2 regions of the Pseudomonas sp. CMR5c genome follow, and region 2 is predicted to be linked to the other one. Evidence: predicted binding sites of a transcription regulator. Region 2 holds the regulator's gene; the other holds the start of a gene.
The links. Region 2 encodes FliA, which starts transcription of late flagellar genes. Its sites were predicted from a motif close to CTAAAGTTTNNNNNNNNNNNGCCGNTAA; they were not measured.
Positions count from the first base shown of each region.

Region 1: a site for FliA is predicted at 5,193-5,220, ahead of C4K40_RS23530 (methyl-accepting chemotaxis protein). Genes of this name have one in related genera too.

Region 1 covers NZ_CP027705.1:5,135,520-5,142,761, reverse strand. Annotated here, with positions in the region: gene C4K40_RS23555 (acetyl-CoA carboxylase biotin carboxylase subunit) at 1-292, shown strand, start outside; gene C4K40_RS23550 (allophanate hydrolase subunit 1) at 289-1,161, shown strand; gene C4K40_RS23545 (biotin-dependent carboxyltransferase family protein) at 1,158-2,132, shown strand; gene C4K40_RS23540 (inorganic phosphate transporter) at 2,190-3,800, opposite strand; gene C4K40_RS23535 (transporter) at 4,036-5,058, opposite strand; gene C4K40_RS23530 (methyl-accepting chemotaxis protein) at 5,330-6,955, shown strand; gene C4K40_RS23525 (PepSY domain-containing protein) at 7,021-7,242, opposite strand, start outside.
Region 2 covers NZ_CP027705.1:1,804,000-1,811,241, reverse strand. Annotated here, with positions in the region: gene C4K40_RS08445 (chemotaxis response regulator protein-glutamate methylesterase) at 1-777, opposite strand, end outside; gene C4K40_RS08440 (chemotaxis protein CheA) at 825-3,122, opposite strand; gene C4K40_RS08435 (protein phosphatase CheZ) at 3,135-3,923, opposite strand; gene C4K40_RS08430 (chemotaxis response regulator CheY) at 3,954-4,325, opposite strand; gene fliA (RNA polymerase sigma factor FliA) at 4,492-5,232, opposite strand; gene fleN (flagellar synthesis regulator FleN) at 5,229-6,059, opposite strand; gene flhF (flagellar biosynthesis protein FlhF) at 6,178-7,242, opposite strand, start outside.

The DNA of each region.
Region 1 (7,242 bases), 3.3 Mb from region 2:
GTCCTGGCCGCAAGGGCCGGGGCTGCGGGTCGATAGCCACCTGTATCCGGGGTATGCCGTGCCGCCTTACTACGACTCGCTGCTGGCCAAGCTGATCGTCCATGGCGCCGACCGCGAGCAGGCCCTGGCTCGGGCGCGGGCGGCCGTGGAGCAAACGACCTTGACTGGCATGGCCAGTACCTTGACCCTGCATCGCGAGCTGCTGGCCGAGCCTTGGCTGGCGAGCGCGGACTTCCATACCGCAACCCTGGAAACCTGGCTGGCCGGGCGCCGTGCCGGAGGTGTCGCATGAACCAACCGATCCGCTACAGCTTTGGTGCCGACGAGCACCTGTTCGCCGAAGTCAGCGACAGCATGTCCCTGGAGGCTTTCTTCAAGGGCATGGCGGTCACCCGCGCGGTGGAGCGCCTGGCCCTGGATGGGGTACTGGACGTATGCCTGGCCAATGCCTCGTTCCAGATCCGTTTCGATCCGGATCGCATCGCGCCCCAGGCCCTGCTGGAGGCCGTGCGCGAGGCCGAGGCCGGCGCCGTGGCCGAGCGCAGCCTGCACACGCGGATCATCGAGATCCCGGTGCTGTACAACGACCCCTGGACCCATGAAACCCTGATGCGTTTTCGCGACCGGCACCAGGACCCGGACGCCACCGACCTCGAATACGCGGCGCGGATCAACGGCCTGGCGGATGTCGACGCCTTCATCGCCGCCCACAGTGGCGCGCCCTGGTTCGTCTCCATGGTGGGTTTCGTCGCCGGCCTGCCGTTCATGTTCCAGATGGTCGAGCGCGAGCGCCAGTTGCAGGTGCCCAAGTACCTGCGGCCGCGCACCGACACGCCGAAGCTGACCCTGGGCCATGGCGGCTGCTTCGGCTGCATCTACTCGGTGCGCGGCGCCGGTGGCTACCAGATGTTCGGTGTGACCCCGGCACCGATCTACGACCCGCAGCAGCAACTGGCCTACCTCAAGCAGCACATGGTGTTCTTCCGCCCCGGGGACATCGTGCAGTTCAAGCCTATCGACCGCGAGGCCTATGACCACGCGGTGGCCGAGGTGGAGGCCGGGCGCTTCGACCTGCGCATCCGTGAGGTGGAGTTTTCCCTGGATGCCTTTCTCGCCGACCCGGTCGGTTATCCCAAGTCGCTGCAGGAGGTGTTGGCATGATCAAGGTCATCAAACCGGGCCTGGCCACGTCGGTACAGGACCTGGGCCGCGAGGGCTTCTATCACCTGGGTATCCCGCCGTCCGGGGCCCTGGACCAGTACGCCCTGAGCGCCGCCAACCAACTGGTGGGCAACCCGGCTGGCGCCGCGGGCCTGGAGTGCACCTTGCTCGGGCCGGAACTTGAGTTCACTGCCGATGCCCTGGTGGCGGTCTGTGGTGCACACATGACGCCCAAGCTCGACGGTGTGGACAGGCACCTGGATACCGCGTTCGCGGTCAAGGCCGGACAAGTGCTGCGTTTCGACTTCCCCAAGGCCGGGGCCCGGGCCTACCTGGCGGTGGCCGGTGGCATCGATGTGCCGCTGGTGCTGGGCAGCCGTTCCACCTATGCCCTGGGCGCCCTGGGCGGTTTCCAGGGGCGGCGCTTGGCGGCTGGCGATGAGCTGCCGGTGGGGATCGCCGGCGGCAAGGGCCGCCCGGGGGCCAGCCTGCCCATGGCGCTGCGCCAGTCCCTGGGGGGCGAGATCAGTCTGCGGGTGGTGCCGGGGCTCTATTACGAACGCCTGAGCGAGGGGGCCAAGGCGAGTTTCTTCGCCGAACCCTGGACCGTGGGCTCGGAGGCGGATCGCATCGGCTATCGCTTCAAGGGTGGCAGTGCCCTGGGCTTCCAGCCTCGGGAGCAGCCGTTCGGTGCCGGCTCCGATCCGTCGAACATCGTCGACAGTTGTTATCCCATCGGTTCGATCCAGGTGCCGGCGGGGCTGGAGCCCATCGTCCTGCATCGGGATGCGGTGTCCGGTGGCGGCTACGCGATGATCGGTACGGTGATCAGCGCCGACCTGGACCTGGTGGGGCAGATGCAGCCCAACCAGAAGGCGCGCTTTATTCCGGTGACCCTGGAAGAGGCGCTGGAGGCCCGGCGTTCCTACAAGAAGAAGCTGGCTTGCCTGAGCAAGCTGTTTGCGTCCTGATCCACCCGTCCGTGGCGGCTCACGCATCGTGTAGCCGCTGCCGCAGGGGACTGCCGGCTAGAACAGTTGGGTGAACAGCCAGTACAGGCTGCCGGACAGCAGGATCGCCGCCGGCAGGGTCAGCACCCAAGCCATGGCCAGGTTGCGGATGGTGCGCATCTGCAAGCCGCCGCCGTTGGCCACCATGGTCCCGGCCACCCCCGACGACAGCACGTGGGTGGTGGACACTGGCAGGCCGAACATGTCCGCCGCGCCGATGGTCAGCATCGCCACGGTTTCCGCCGAGGCGCCCTGGGCGTAGGTCAGGTGGGTCTTGCCGATCTTCTCGCCAACGGTCACCACGATGCGTTTCCAGCCGACCATGGTGCCCAGGCCGAGCGCGATGGCCACCGCGATCTTCACCCACAATGGGATGAAGCGCGTGGCGTTGTCGATCTGCTGCTTGAACAGTTGCAGCTTGTCGCGGGTGTCCTGGTCGAAATGGCCGACCTGGTTCTTGTCCATCAGGCGGATGGTTTCACTGGTCAGGTACATGTCGTTGCGCACGTTGCCCATGGCTTCGGCCGGAACCTTGGACAGCGAGCCATAACCCTTCACTTCATTGCCGATGGCACCGGCCAGGGCGGCCAGGGCCGGCACCAGTTCGGGCGTGGCTTGCTTGCTGCGCATGTATTCCGAGAGCACTGCGCGAGGATCGGCCGGCACCGCCTGTGGGGAGCTCTTGGCCAGGGCTTGCTGGGTGACTTCGGCCACGGCGGCGAACTGCAGGGCCTGGTCGGCGGGCATGGTGCGGTTCAGGGCGTAGGCCATGGGCAGGGTGCCCACCAGGATCAGCATGATCAGGCCCATGCCTTTCTGGCCGTCGTTGGAGCCGTGGGCGAACGACACCCCGGTGCAGGTCAGGATCAGCAGAGCGCGAATCCACCACGGTGGCGGGGTGTCGCCCTTGGGCGCCTTGTACAGCGCGCGGTTCTTGACGAACAGGCGCAGGGCCAGCAACAGCAGGGCGGCGAACACGAAGCCGATCAGCGGCGAGAACAGCAGGGCATAGCCGACCTTGGTGGCCTGGCCCCAGTCCACTCCGCTGGTGCCATCGCGGCCATGCATCAGGGCGTTGGCTACGCCGACGCCGATGATCGAGCCGATCAGGGTATGGGACGACGAGGCCGGCAAGCCGAGCCACCAGGTGCCGAGGTTCCACAGGATGGCGGCGATCAGCAGGGCGAAGATCATGGCGAAGCCGGCGGAAGAGCCCACCTGCAGGATCAGTTCCACCGGCAGCAGGGCGATGATGCCGAAGGCCACTGCGCCGCTGGACAGCAGCACCCCGAGGAAGTTGAACAGGCCGGACCAGACCACCGCGAACTGTGGTGGCAGCGAATGGGTGTAGATCACCGTGGCCACCGCGTTGGCGGTGTCGTGGAAGCCGTTGACGAATTCGAAGCCCAGGGCGATCAGCAGCGCGACGCCAAGCAGCAGGAATGGGGTCCAGGTGGTGACCGTGGTGCCCAGTTCGTGCATGTCGTGCATCAGGCTGTAGGCGGTGAACAACAGGCCCAGGGCCAATACGGCGAAGAACACCACCAGGGTGAAGGGGCCGGGTTTCTTATCCAGTTGCGGTTTGGCGTCGACGCTGGGGGAGGCGACGGTCAGGGAAGGGGTGGCCATTGCTGGACAATCCTGTGGCTGGAAGGAATGGCTTCCATGATCGTTGCCGAATGTTACAGGCAGACTGCCCCAGGTCATGGTTTGTGCAATTGACTGGCCCGTTGATCCGTTTGCCCCCCGGCGGCTCGTGCCGAGCCGTGCGCAGCCGGCGGCAGCGGCTACACGAAGCGGGGCTGCGGATACGGTGGTGCTGTAGCCGCTGTCGAGCGTCAGCGAGGCGCGTACGGCCGCGGGGTCAGTAATCCTGGCGTTTGCGAAAGGCCCAGCGCCCGGCGATCACGGTGAAGGTGACCACCAGCGCCACCAGGATCCAGAAGCCTTCCGGATCGCCGGAGAAGGGAATGCCGCCGACGTTCATGCCGAAGAAGCCGGCGATGATGTTGATCGGCAGGGCCAGCACCGTGACCACGGTCAGGGTGAACAGGGTGCGGTTGCTCTGCTCGTTGAGGTTGGCGGCGATTTCCTCCTGCAGCAGCTTGATCCGCTCCCCCAGGGCCGTGAGGTCGCTGATGATCAGGGCGAACTCCTCGGTGGACTTGCGCAGCTCCTTGACGTCGTCCTTCTGCAACCACGGCGGCGGCCGGTTGAGCAGCCGCAGCAGCGAGCCCGGCTCCAGGGCCAGCAGCCGTTGCAGGCGCACCAGTACCCGGCGCATGGCTCCCAGTTCGGCACGGTTGGCCGAGACCCTGGCCGCCAGCAACTGGTCTTCGATCTGGTCGACGCTGAGGCTGGTCTTGCGCACGATCTGGGTCAGCACCTCGCCCTGGTCCCGTAGCAGGTGGACCAGCAGTTCCAGGGGCGAGCGGAAGTGCTCGCCGGCCTTGACCGAGGAGCGCAGCTTGTCCACCGAATGCAGGGGTTGCAGGCGGGCGCTGATGATCAGGTTGCTGCGCACGCAGACCCACAGGGTGGAGATGTCCGAGGACAGCATGCTGCTGAAGTTGAACACCACGTCGTTGACCACTGCCAGCAGGGCCGAGTCCACGTGCTCGATGCGGGTCGAGCGCGAACCTTCATGCAGTGCTTCGAAGAATTCATCGGGCAGTTGCAGGTGGGCCTGCATCCAGCGCTCGCAAGCGGCATGGGCCAGGTTCAGGTGCAGCCAGAGAAATTCATCCTGGTGTTCGGCAGATTGCAGGGCTTGCAGGGCCTTGGCCGAATCCATTTCGCGACCACGTTCGCCGGGGCGGAAGCGGTAACCATAGAGCAGGCCAAACAGATCGGAATCGCGGTGACTCTGGTCGATGCTGTGGTTCATGGGGGCTCGCAGGAGGGACAGTGCCCGCGCGGGTTTCACAGGTTCACTTGAGCCACATCATGGCAATGCTTCTTGACGGTTTTGTGACAATTGAAAGTCCATGATTCGCCGCGTTATACCGGCGGTCGGCGGCTCTCAAGAATGTGTCGTCGATGCCGATCACGCTCACATGCCATGCGCATTCGAGCCGTCTCGAATGCGCCCGACAGGGACGTTCGGACTTACGCATGCCTTATCGGGCCTGCTCCATCCCTGCCATGAGATCTTCTCGATGTTTTTGCAAAAATCCCTGAGAGGGCAAATTCTTGCCCTGCTGAGTGGCAGCCTGTTGGCGATGCTGTTGATCGCCCTGGCGTGCTTTCAATTGCTGTCCAATGGCGTGCAGAGCTACCGCGAGCTGATCGAAGGTCCGCTGCACAGTTCGCAACTGATCGACGAGGCCAACCTGCAGTTCAAGATCCAGGTGCAGGAATGGAAGAACGTGCTGCTGCGAGGCAAGCAGCCCCAGGAAATGAACAAGTACTGGCAGCAGTTCGAAGATCGCCAGCGCGACGTGCAGAACATCCTTGGCGAGCTGGCACAGACCCAGGGCCTGGAGACCTCGCTCAAGAGCCGGGTCCAGCGTCTGGCCCAGGAGCATCTGGCCCTTGGCCAGGCCTACCAGAAGGCCCGTGATGCCTATGTGGCCGGCGGTGCCGATCCGAGTGCCGGCGATGCTGCGGTGAAGGGCTTCGACCGTGCCGCCAGCGAGCAGATGAGCGAGCTGGTGGTCGAGTTGCGCAAGCAGGGCCAACAGCAGTCGTTGCAGATCAGTGCGGCCGCCGATCGTACGGTGTGGCTGGGTATCCTGGTGATGCTCATTTCCGGCTTGCTGATCGGCCTGCTCAGCCTGTGGCTGGTCAACCGTAGCCTGGTGGAGCCGATCCGCCAGTTGATCGACTATGTGGCCCAGCTCAGCCGTGGCCAGTTCTCCCAGCGGGTGGACAACACTCGCCAGGACGAGCTGGGCAAGCTGGCCGCCGCCGCCAACACCCTGCGTGACTTCCTCGCCCAGACCTTCACCAGCCTGCAGCGCAGTGCCTCGGACCTGGATACCTCCAGTGGTGAGCTCAACTCCATCGCGACCTTGATGTCCCAGGGCACCAATGACCAGTTCAGCCGCACCGACCAGGTGGCCACGGCGATGAACGAGATGTCCGCCACCGCCCAGGAAGTGGCGCGCCATGCCGCCGATGCCGCCCGGGCCGCGGACGATGCCGACCAGTCGGCGCAGCAGGGCGAGCAGGTGATGCAGAGCACCATCGACAGCATCACCCAGATGCGTGGCGAGATCGCCAACACCGCTACGGTGATCCGTCGCCTGGAAGCCGACAGCGGCAGGATCGGCAAGGTGCTGGAAGTGATCCAGGGCATCGCCGAACAGACCAACTTGCTGGCCCTCAACGCGGCCATCGAGGCGGCCCGGGCCGGCGAGGCGGGACGCGGTTTCGCCGTGGTCGCCGATGAAGTGCGCAGCCTGGCCCAGCGCACCGCGGCCTCGATCACCGAGATCAACCAGATCATCCAGACCGTGCAGACCGGCGCGGTGGATGCCGCCCATGCCATCGAGAGCGGTCAGTCGCGCAGCGAACAGAGCGTGCAACAGGTGACCGAGGCTGGGGCCATGCTCGAGCGCATTACCCAGGCGGTGGAAGCGATTCGCGACATGAACCGGCAGATCGCCACCGCCGCCGAGGAGCAGACCTCGGTGGCCGAGGACATCTCGCGCAACCTGACCGAGATCACCTCCATCGCCAGCACCAACCTGGACAACGTCCAGCGTACCGAGGCGGCGAGCCGCAACCTGCATGTCCTGTCGGGCCAGCTGAACGAGGTCACGGCGCGCCTGAGCGCCTGATCCCTGGACCCGCAAAGCACAAGGCCGCGCCCCTTGTAGAGGCGCGGCCTTGTGCTATCTGCAGGTTACTGGTCTTGCTTGTTGGCCAGGACCTTGCCGGTCTTGGCATCCAGGTCCACATCCCACTCGATGCCTTTGCTGTCACGCAATTCCACCTGGTAGACGTAGGCGCCGCTGGCGGTCTGTTCCAGCTCGGTGTCGGTGATGTTGGCGGCGCTGGTGCCGGGATGCTGGGCCAGGGCGGCCTGGTTGAGTTTCTCCAGGTCCATGATGGCGCCCGACTTGAG
Region 2 (7,242 bases):
CAGCGCCAGGCCTGGGCGCAGGATGTCACCGTCCTCGGCCTCCTTGACGCTGATCTTGCAAAGCTTGTCCAGGCGCTCGGCGAAAGCCTTGGTGAAGGCCGCTGGCATGTGCTGGATCAGCACGATCGGCGCCGGGAAGTTGGCCGGCAGTTGGGTCAGTACCCGCTGCAGCGCCACCGGGCCGCCGGTGGAAGTACCGATGGCCACCAGCTTGTAGGCCTTGCGCTTGGGCGCAGGCGCTGCGGGGCTCGCGGCGGGCGCTGGGGCACGGCTCGGAACCGGGGCCGGTGCGGCCGGACGGCTGCTGGCGAAGCTCGAGGTGGCCGGAGTCGGCGCGCTGCTCTGCGGTGCCGGGGCACTGTAGCTGCTGAAGCGCCGGTTGCTGCGCGAGATGCTGTGGACCTTCTCGCACAACAGTTGCTTGACCTTCTCGGGGTTGCGCGAGATGTCCTCGAAATTCTTCGGCAGGAAATCCACCGCCCCGGCGTCCAGCGCATCGAGGGTCACCCGCGCGCCTTCATGGGTCAGGGAAGAGAACATCAGGACCGGGGTCGGGCAGCGCTGCATGATGTGCCGCACTGCAGTGATGCCATCCATCATCGGCATCTCGTAGTCCATGGTGATCACGTCCGGCTTGAGGGCCAGGGCCTGATCGATCGCCTCTTTACCATTGGTCGCGGTACCGACGACCTGGATGCTCGAATCCGCTGAAAGAATTTCCGAGACGCGGCGGCGGAAAAAACCCGAATCGTCCACCACCAGGACTTTGACTGCCATAAACACTCCGTTAGGTGGGGCGAGGCCAAGCGCCCCTCCCCGCCGAATCAAATACGCCGTGCGGCGTAACGCTTGAGCATGCTCGGGACATCGAGGATCAGCGCGATGCGACCGTCACCGGTAATGGTGGCGCCGGACATGCCCGGGGTCCCCTGGAGCATTTTGCCCAAGGGCTTGATGACCACTTCTTCCTGGCCCACCAGTTGGTCGACGACAAAGCCGATCCGCTGGGTGCCCACCGAAAGGATCACTACGTGGCCCTCACGCTGCTCTTCATAAGCGGCGGAACTGACCAGCCAGCGTTTGAGGTAGAACAAGGGCAAGGCCTTGTCCCGCACGATCACCACTTCCTGGCCGTCCACCACGTTGGTGCGCGACAGGTCGAGGTGGAAGATTTCGTTGACGTTGACCAACGGGAAGGCGAACGCCTGGTTGCCGAGCATGACCATCAGCGTCGGCATGATCGCCAGGGTCAGCGGCACCTTGATCACGATCTTCGAACCCTGGCCCTTGGTCGAATAGATGTTGATCGAACCATTGAGCTGGGAAATCTTGGTCTTGACCACGTCCATGCCCACACCGCGACCAGAGACATCGGAGATCTCGGTCTTGGTGGAGAACCCGGGGGCGAAGATCAGGTTGTAGCACTCGGTATCGCTCAGCCGGTCGGCGGCGTCCTTGTCCATGACCCCGCGCTTGACCGCGATGGCGCGCAGGACATTGGGATCCATGCCCTTGCCGTCATCGGAGATCGACAACAGGATGTGGTCGCCTTCCTGCTCGGCGGCCAACACCACCTTGCCCTGGCGCGACTTGCCCGATTCCTCGCGTTCTTCCGGAGATTCGATACCGTGGTCCACCGCGTTGCGCACCAAGTGCACCAACGGGTCGGCCAGGGCCTCCACCAGGTTCTTGTCGAGGTCGGTTTCTTCCCCCACCAGCTCCAGGTTGATCTCTTTCTTGAGCTGCCGGGCCAGGTCGCGAACCAGGCGCGGGAAGCGCCCGAAGACCTTCTTGATCGGCTGCATGCGGGTCTTCATCACCGCGGTCTGCAAGTCGGCGGTGACCACGTCGAGGTTCGACACCGCCTTGGACATGGCTTCGTCGCCGCTGTTGAGACCCAGGCGCACCAGGCGGTTACGCACCAGCACCAGTTCGCCCACCATGTTCATGATTTCATCCAGGCGCGCAGTGTCCACGCGCACTGTGGTTTCCGCTTCGCTGGCCGGTTTCTCGGCGGCTGGCGCGGCCGGCGCGCGGGCCGGAGCAGGAGCCGCGGCGGGTTTTGGCGCCTCGGGCTTGGCCTCGGGCTTGGCAGCGGCGGCCGGCTTGGCTGCCGCAGGCTTGGCCACCGCGGCACTGGCAGCCGCCGGTGCCGCCACTGCAGGAGCCGCAGCGACCGTGGCCGCCGGCTGGGCAGTGCCTGGCGTGTCGGAGAACTTGCCCTTGCCGTGCAGCTCATCGAGCAGGGATTCGAATTCGTGATCGGTGATCAGGTCACTGCCAGCCGCAGCTGCACCTGGCGCAGCGGCGGCAGGTGCGGCAGCTACCGCCGATTCCAGTGCGTCAACGGCGAAATTGCCCTTGCCATGCAACTGGTCCAGCAGGGCTTCGAACTCGTCGTCGGTGATCTCATCGCCGCCGGCAGCGGCGCCACCCTCGGCATCGGCCGCAGTGGGAGCGAGCGCATCGGGGGCGAACTGGCCCTTGCCGTGCAACTGGTCCAGCAGGGACTCGAACTCGGCATCGGTGATCTCGTCGCCGGCCGGCTCACCCTCGGTGGCAGATACGGCGGCGGGCGCGGCCTCGGCATCGGCCTTGGCGGCGCTCAGCGAGTCGAGCAACAGTTCGAATTCGTTGTCGGTGATATCGCCCGCCGGCGCTTGCGGCTCGGGCTCGGGTTCCGCCACGGCCTCGACCACTTCTTCCACGGGGGCAGGAGCGGGCTGCGCGCTGGCCGGCTCGGCCAGGCGCGCCAGGGCGGATAGCAATTCAGGTGTCGCAGGAGTGATCTCGGTACGCTCGCGGACCTGGCCGAACATGCTGTTCACCGTGTCCAGAGCCTCGAGCACCACGTCCATCAGTTCCGAGTCGACTCGTCTCTCACCCTTGCGCAGGATGTCGAAAACGTTCTCGGCGATGTGGCAGCACTCCACCAGCTCATTGAGCTGGAGGAAGCCGGCGCCCCCTTTAACAGTGTGAAAACCGCGAAAAATTGCGTTGAGCAGATCCGCATCATCTGGCCGGCTTTCCAGCTCGACCAATTGTTCGGACAGTTGCTCTAGAATCTCGCCGGCCTCAACCAGGAAATCCTGAAGGATCTCTTCATCGGCGCCGAAGCTCATTAATGGGTGCTCCTAGAATCCAAGGCTGGAAAGCAAATCGTCAACATCGTCCTGACCGGACATAACGTCTTCCCGTTTATCGGCATGAATCTGCGGACCTTCACCCTTGGCGAGATGTTTTTGCGGATCTTTTTCCGCCAGGATCGATGCGCGGTCATGTTCGATACCAGCGAAACGATCGACCTGGCTGGCCATCAAGACGAGTTTGAGCAGATTGCTTTCGACTTCCGTGACCAACTGAGTCACGCGCTTGATCACCTGGCCGGTGAGGTCCTGGTAATCCTGCGCCAGCAGAATGTCGTTGAGGTGGCCGGAGATGGTACGGGTCTCCTGCTCGCTACGAGTCAGAAAACCGTCGACCCGCCGCGCCAGTTCGCGAAACTCCTCGGCACCGACCTCGCGCCGCATGAAGCGGCCCCAGTCCACGCTCAAGGCCTGGGCTTCAGTGCTCAGGCCGTTGACCAGCGGGGTGCTGCTCTCCACCAGGTCCATGGTGCGGTTGGCTGCGGCTTCCGTCAGCCGGACCACATAGGACAGGCGCTCGGTGGCATCCGTGATCTGTGAAACTTCCTCGGCTTGCGGCATGTGCGGGTCAATCTGGAAATTGACGATCGCGCTATGCAGCTCGCGGGTGAGCTTGCCCACTTCCTGGTACAGGCCGCGGTCACGGGTCTGATTGAGCTCATGGATCAGTTGCACGGCTTCGCCGAACTTGCCCTTCTCCAGACTCTCGACCAGTTCCAGCGCATGTTTTTTCAGGGTCGACTCAAAGTCGCCCAGTGAAGATTCGTTATGCTCCATAGCTCCCCCGTGGCGGAATGGCTACGCATCTCAACCGATGCGTTCGAAGATCTTCTCGATCTTCTCTTTCAGCGCCTGGGCCGTGAATGGTTTGACGACATAGCCGTTAACGCCGGCCTGGGCGGCTTCGATGATCTGCTCGCGCTTGGCTTCGGCAGTCACCATCAGTACCGGCAGGTGCTTGAGCTTTTCATCGGCGCGCACATGGCGCAGCAGATCGATACCGGTCATGCCCGGCATGTTCCAGTCCGTTACCAGAAAGTCGATGCTCCCGCTGTTGAGTACCGGAATGGCGGTAGTGCCATCGTCGGCCTCGACCGTGTTGGTGAAACCCAGATCACGCAACAGGTTTTTTATGATCCGCCGCATCGTTGAGAAGTCATCAACGATGAGGATTTTCATGTTCTTGTCCAATTCGACCTCCAAGCAGTCTTAAACGCATCCAGTTCCTGGACGCGCCATTCAATCAATCCGGCATAACACGCAACGACTGCATGGAGCACATACTGCAAAACCGGCAAGGCGCAAGGCCTGACCGGTCTTGGGCGCAGTGTCCCCACACTGCCTGTCAGCGCGCTCGCCACTCCCCCAAACGCCCCCGCAAACGGGCCGCGCACTGGCTGTGTAACTGGCTGACCCGCGATTCGCTGACCCCCAGGACCTCACCGATTTCCTTGAGGTTCAGCTCTTCGTCGTAGTACAGCGCCAACACCAGTCGCTCGCGCTCCGGCAAATTGGCAATCGCATCCGCCAACGCGGCCTGGAAGCGTTCATCCTCCAGGTCCCGTGACGGCTCGAGATGAGCACTGGCGCCATCCTCGTGCAGCCCTTCATGTTCGCCGTCCTGCAACAGGTCGTCGAAACTGAACAGCCGGCTGCCCAGGGTGTCGTTCAAAATCCCGTAATAATCGTCGAGACTCAATTGAAGTTCGGCCGCAACCTCGTGATCTTTAGCGTCACGACCGGTTTTAGCTTCAATTGCGCGAATGGCATCACTGACCATGCGCGTATTACGGTGCACCGAACGCGGTGCCCAGTCGCCTTTACGAACCTCGTCGAGCATCGCGCCACGGATACGGATACCCGCGTAGGTCTCGAAACTCGCGCCCTTGCTCGCGTCGTACTTGGTCGACACTTCGAGCAAACCGATCATCCCAGCCTGGATCAGGTCCTCTACCTGGACACTGGCCGGCAACCGCGCCAGCAGGTGATAGGCGATACGCTTGACCAGAGGCGCATAGCGCTCGATCAGTTCGTATTGGCTGTCACGCGCCGACTTCTTGTAGAGGTTGTAGCCACTGGCAGTCATAGCACCGGTCCCGCTGTTTGATGCACTAGCCGCTCGACAAAGAATTCCAGATGCCCGCGTGGGTTCGCCGGCAACGGCCAGGTATCGACTTTCTGTGCGATGGCCTTGAACGCCAATGCACACTTCGAACGGGGAAAGGCTTCATAGACCGCACGCTGCTTTTGCACGGCCTTGCGCACGCTTTCGTCGTAGGGAACTGCGCCGACATATTGTAAGGCCACGTCCAGGAAGCGATCAGTGACCTTGGTCAACTTTGCAAACAGGTTGCGCCCTTCCTGGGGGCTCTGGGCCATGTTGGCCAGGACCCGGAAGCGGTTCATGCCGTAGTCGCGGTTGAGCAGCTTGATCAGCGCGTAGGCGTCGGTGATCGAAGTGGGTTCGTCGCAGACCACCAGCAGCACTTCCTGGGCCGCGCGGACAAAACTGACTACCGAGTCACCAATACCCGCAGCGGTGTCGATCACCAGGACATCGAGGTTGTCGCCGATGTCGCTGAAGGCCTGGATCAGGCCGGCATGCTGGGCAGGGCTCAGGTGCACCATGCTCTGGGTGCCCGAGGCGGCCGGAACGATGCGGATGCCACCCGGCCCCTGGAGCAGCACGTCGCGCAGCTCGCAGCGCCCTTCGATGACATCGGCCAGGGTGCGTTTGGGGGTCAGGCCCAAGAGGACATCGACATTGGCCAATCCCAGGTCGGCATCCAGCAGCAAGACCCGTCGACCGAGCTCAGCCAGAGCCAGGGACAAGTTCACTGACACATTAGTCTTGCCGACGCCACCTTTGCCGCCGGTCACCGCGATCACCTGTACGGGATGCATGCTGCCCATGTTCTTTCTTTACCTTGTCTTACTTAGACGGGGCCACATAACTGGCTGCGTGTTCACCGTGAGAACAATGCCTGGCAGACCATCGATGTAGATACACTGCAATCTATTCATGAGTACCTCAGCCGACCCGCTTGGCCGGGTTGTGGTACAGGTCAGCGAACATATCGGCCATGGCTTCTTCGCTGGGTTCTTCCTGCATCTGCACGCTCACGGCGCGGCTCACCAGCTGGTGCCGACGCGGCAGGTGCAGGTCGTCAGGAATCCGCGGGCCATCGGTCAGATAGGCAACCGGTAATTCATGACTGATGGCCAGGCTCAACACCTCGCCAAGGCTGGCTGTTTCATCCAGTTTAGTCAGGATGCACCCGGCCAGACCACAGCGCTTGTAGCTGTGGTAGGCGGCGGTCAGCACCTGCTTCTGGCTGGTGGTGGCCAGCACCAGGTAATTCTTCGCGCGGATCCCGCGGCCGGCCAGACTTTCAAGCTGCATGCGCAGCGCCGGATCGCTGGCCTGCAGGCCTGCGGTATCGATCAGCACCACGCGCTTGCGCAGCAGCGGGTCCAGGGCCTGGGCCAGGGACTGGCCAGGATCGACATGGGTCACCGAGACATTGAGGATCCGCCCCAGGGTCTTGAGCTGCTCCTGGGCGCCGATGCGGTAGCTGTCCATGCTCACCAGCGCAATGTTCTGCGCGCCGTACTTGAGCACGTAGCGGGCCGCGAGCTTGGCCAGGGTGGTGGTCTTGCCCATGCCGGCAGGACCGACCATGGCAATCACCCCGCCCTCTTCCAGAGGCTCGACTTCCGGCGTCAGGATCATTCGCGCCAGATGGGCCAGGAGCATGCGCCAGGCCTGGCGTGGCTCGTCGATATCGGTGATCAGGGCCAGCAGGTCGCGAGCCAGCGGGCCGGACAAGCCGATGCGCTGCAGGCGGCGCCAGAGGTTGGCCTGTTCGGGACGACTGCCCTGCAACTGGCTCCAGGCCAGGGAACCGAGCTGTACTTCCAGCAGCTCGCGCAAGCCGTTGAGCTCGGAGCGCATGGAGTCCAGGGCACGATTGTCCACCGCCGGCGCGACCGGGGCCGGAGCCGGGCGCGGGCGCTCGGTCAGGGTTGGCTCGATCAAGGGCTCGGCTGCCGTCAGCGGCAGGCCGGCGAACAACTGGCGATTGCTGATCGAGGC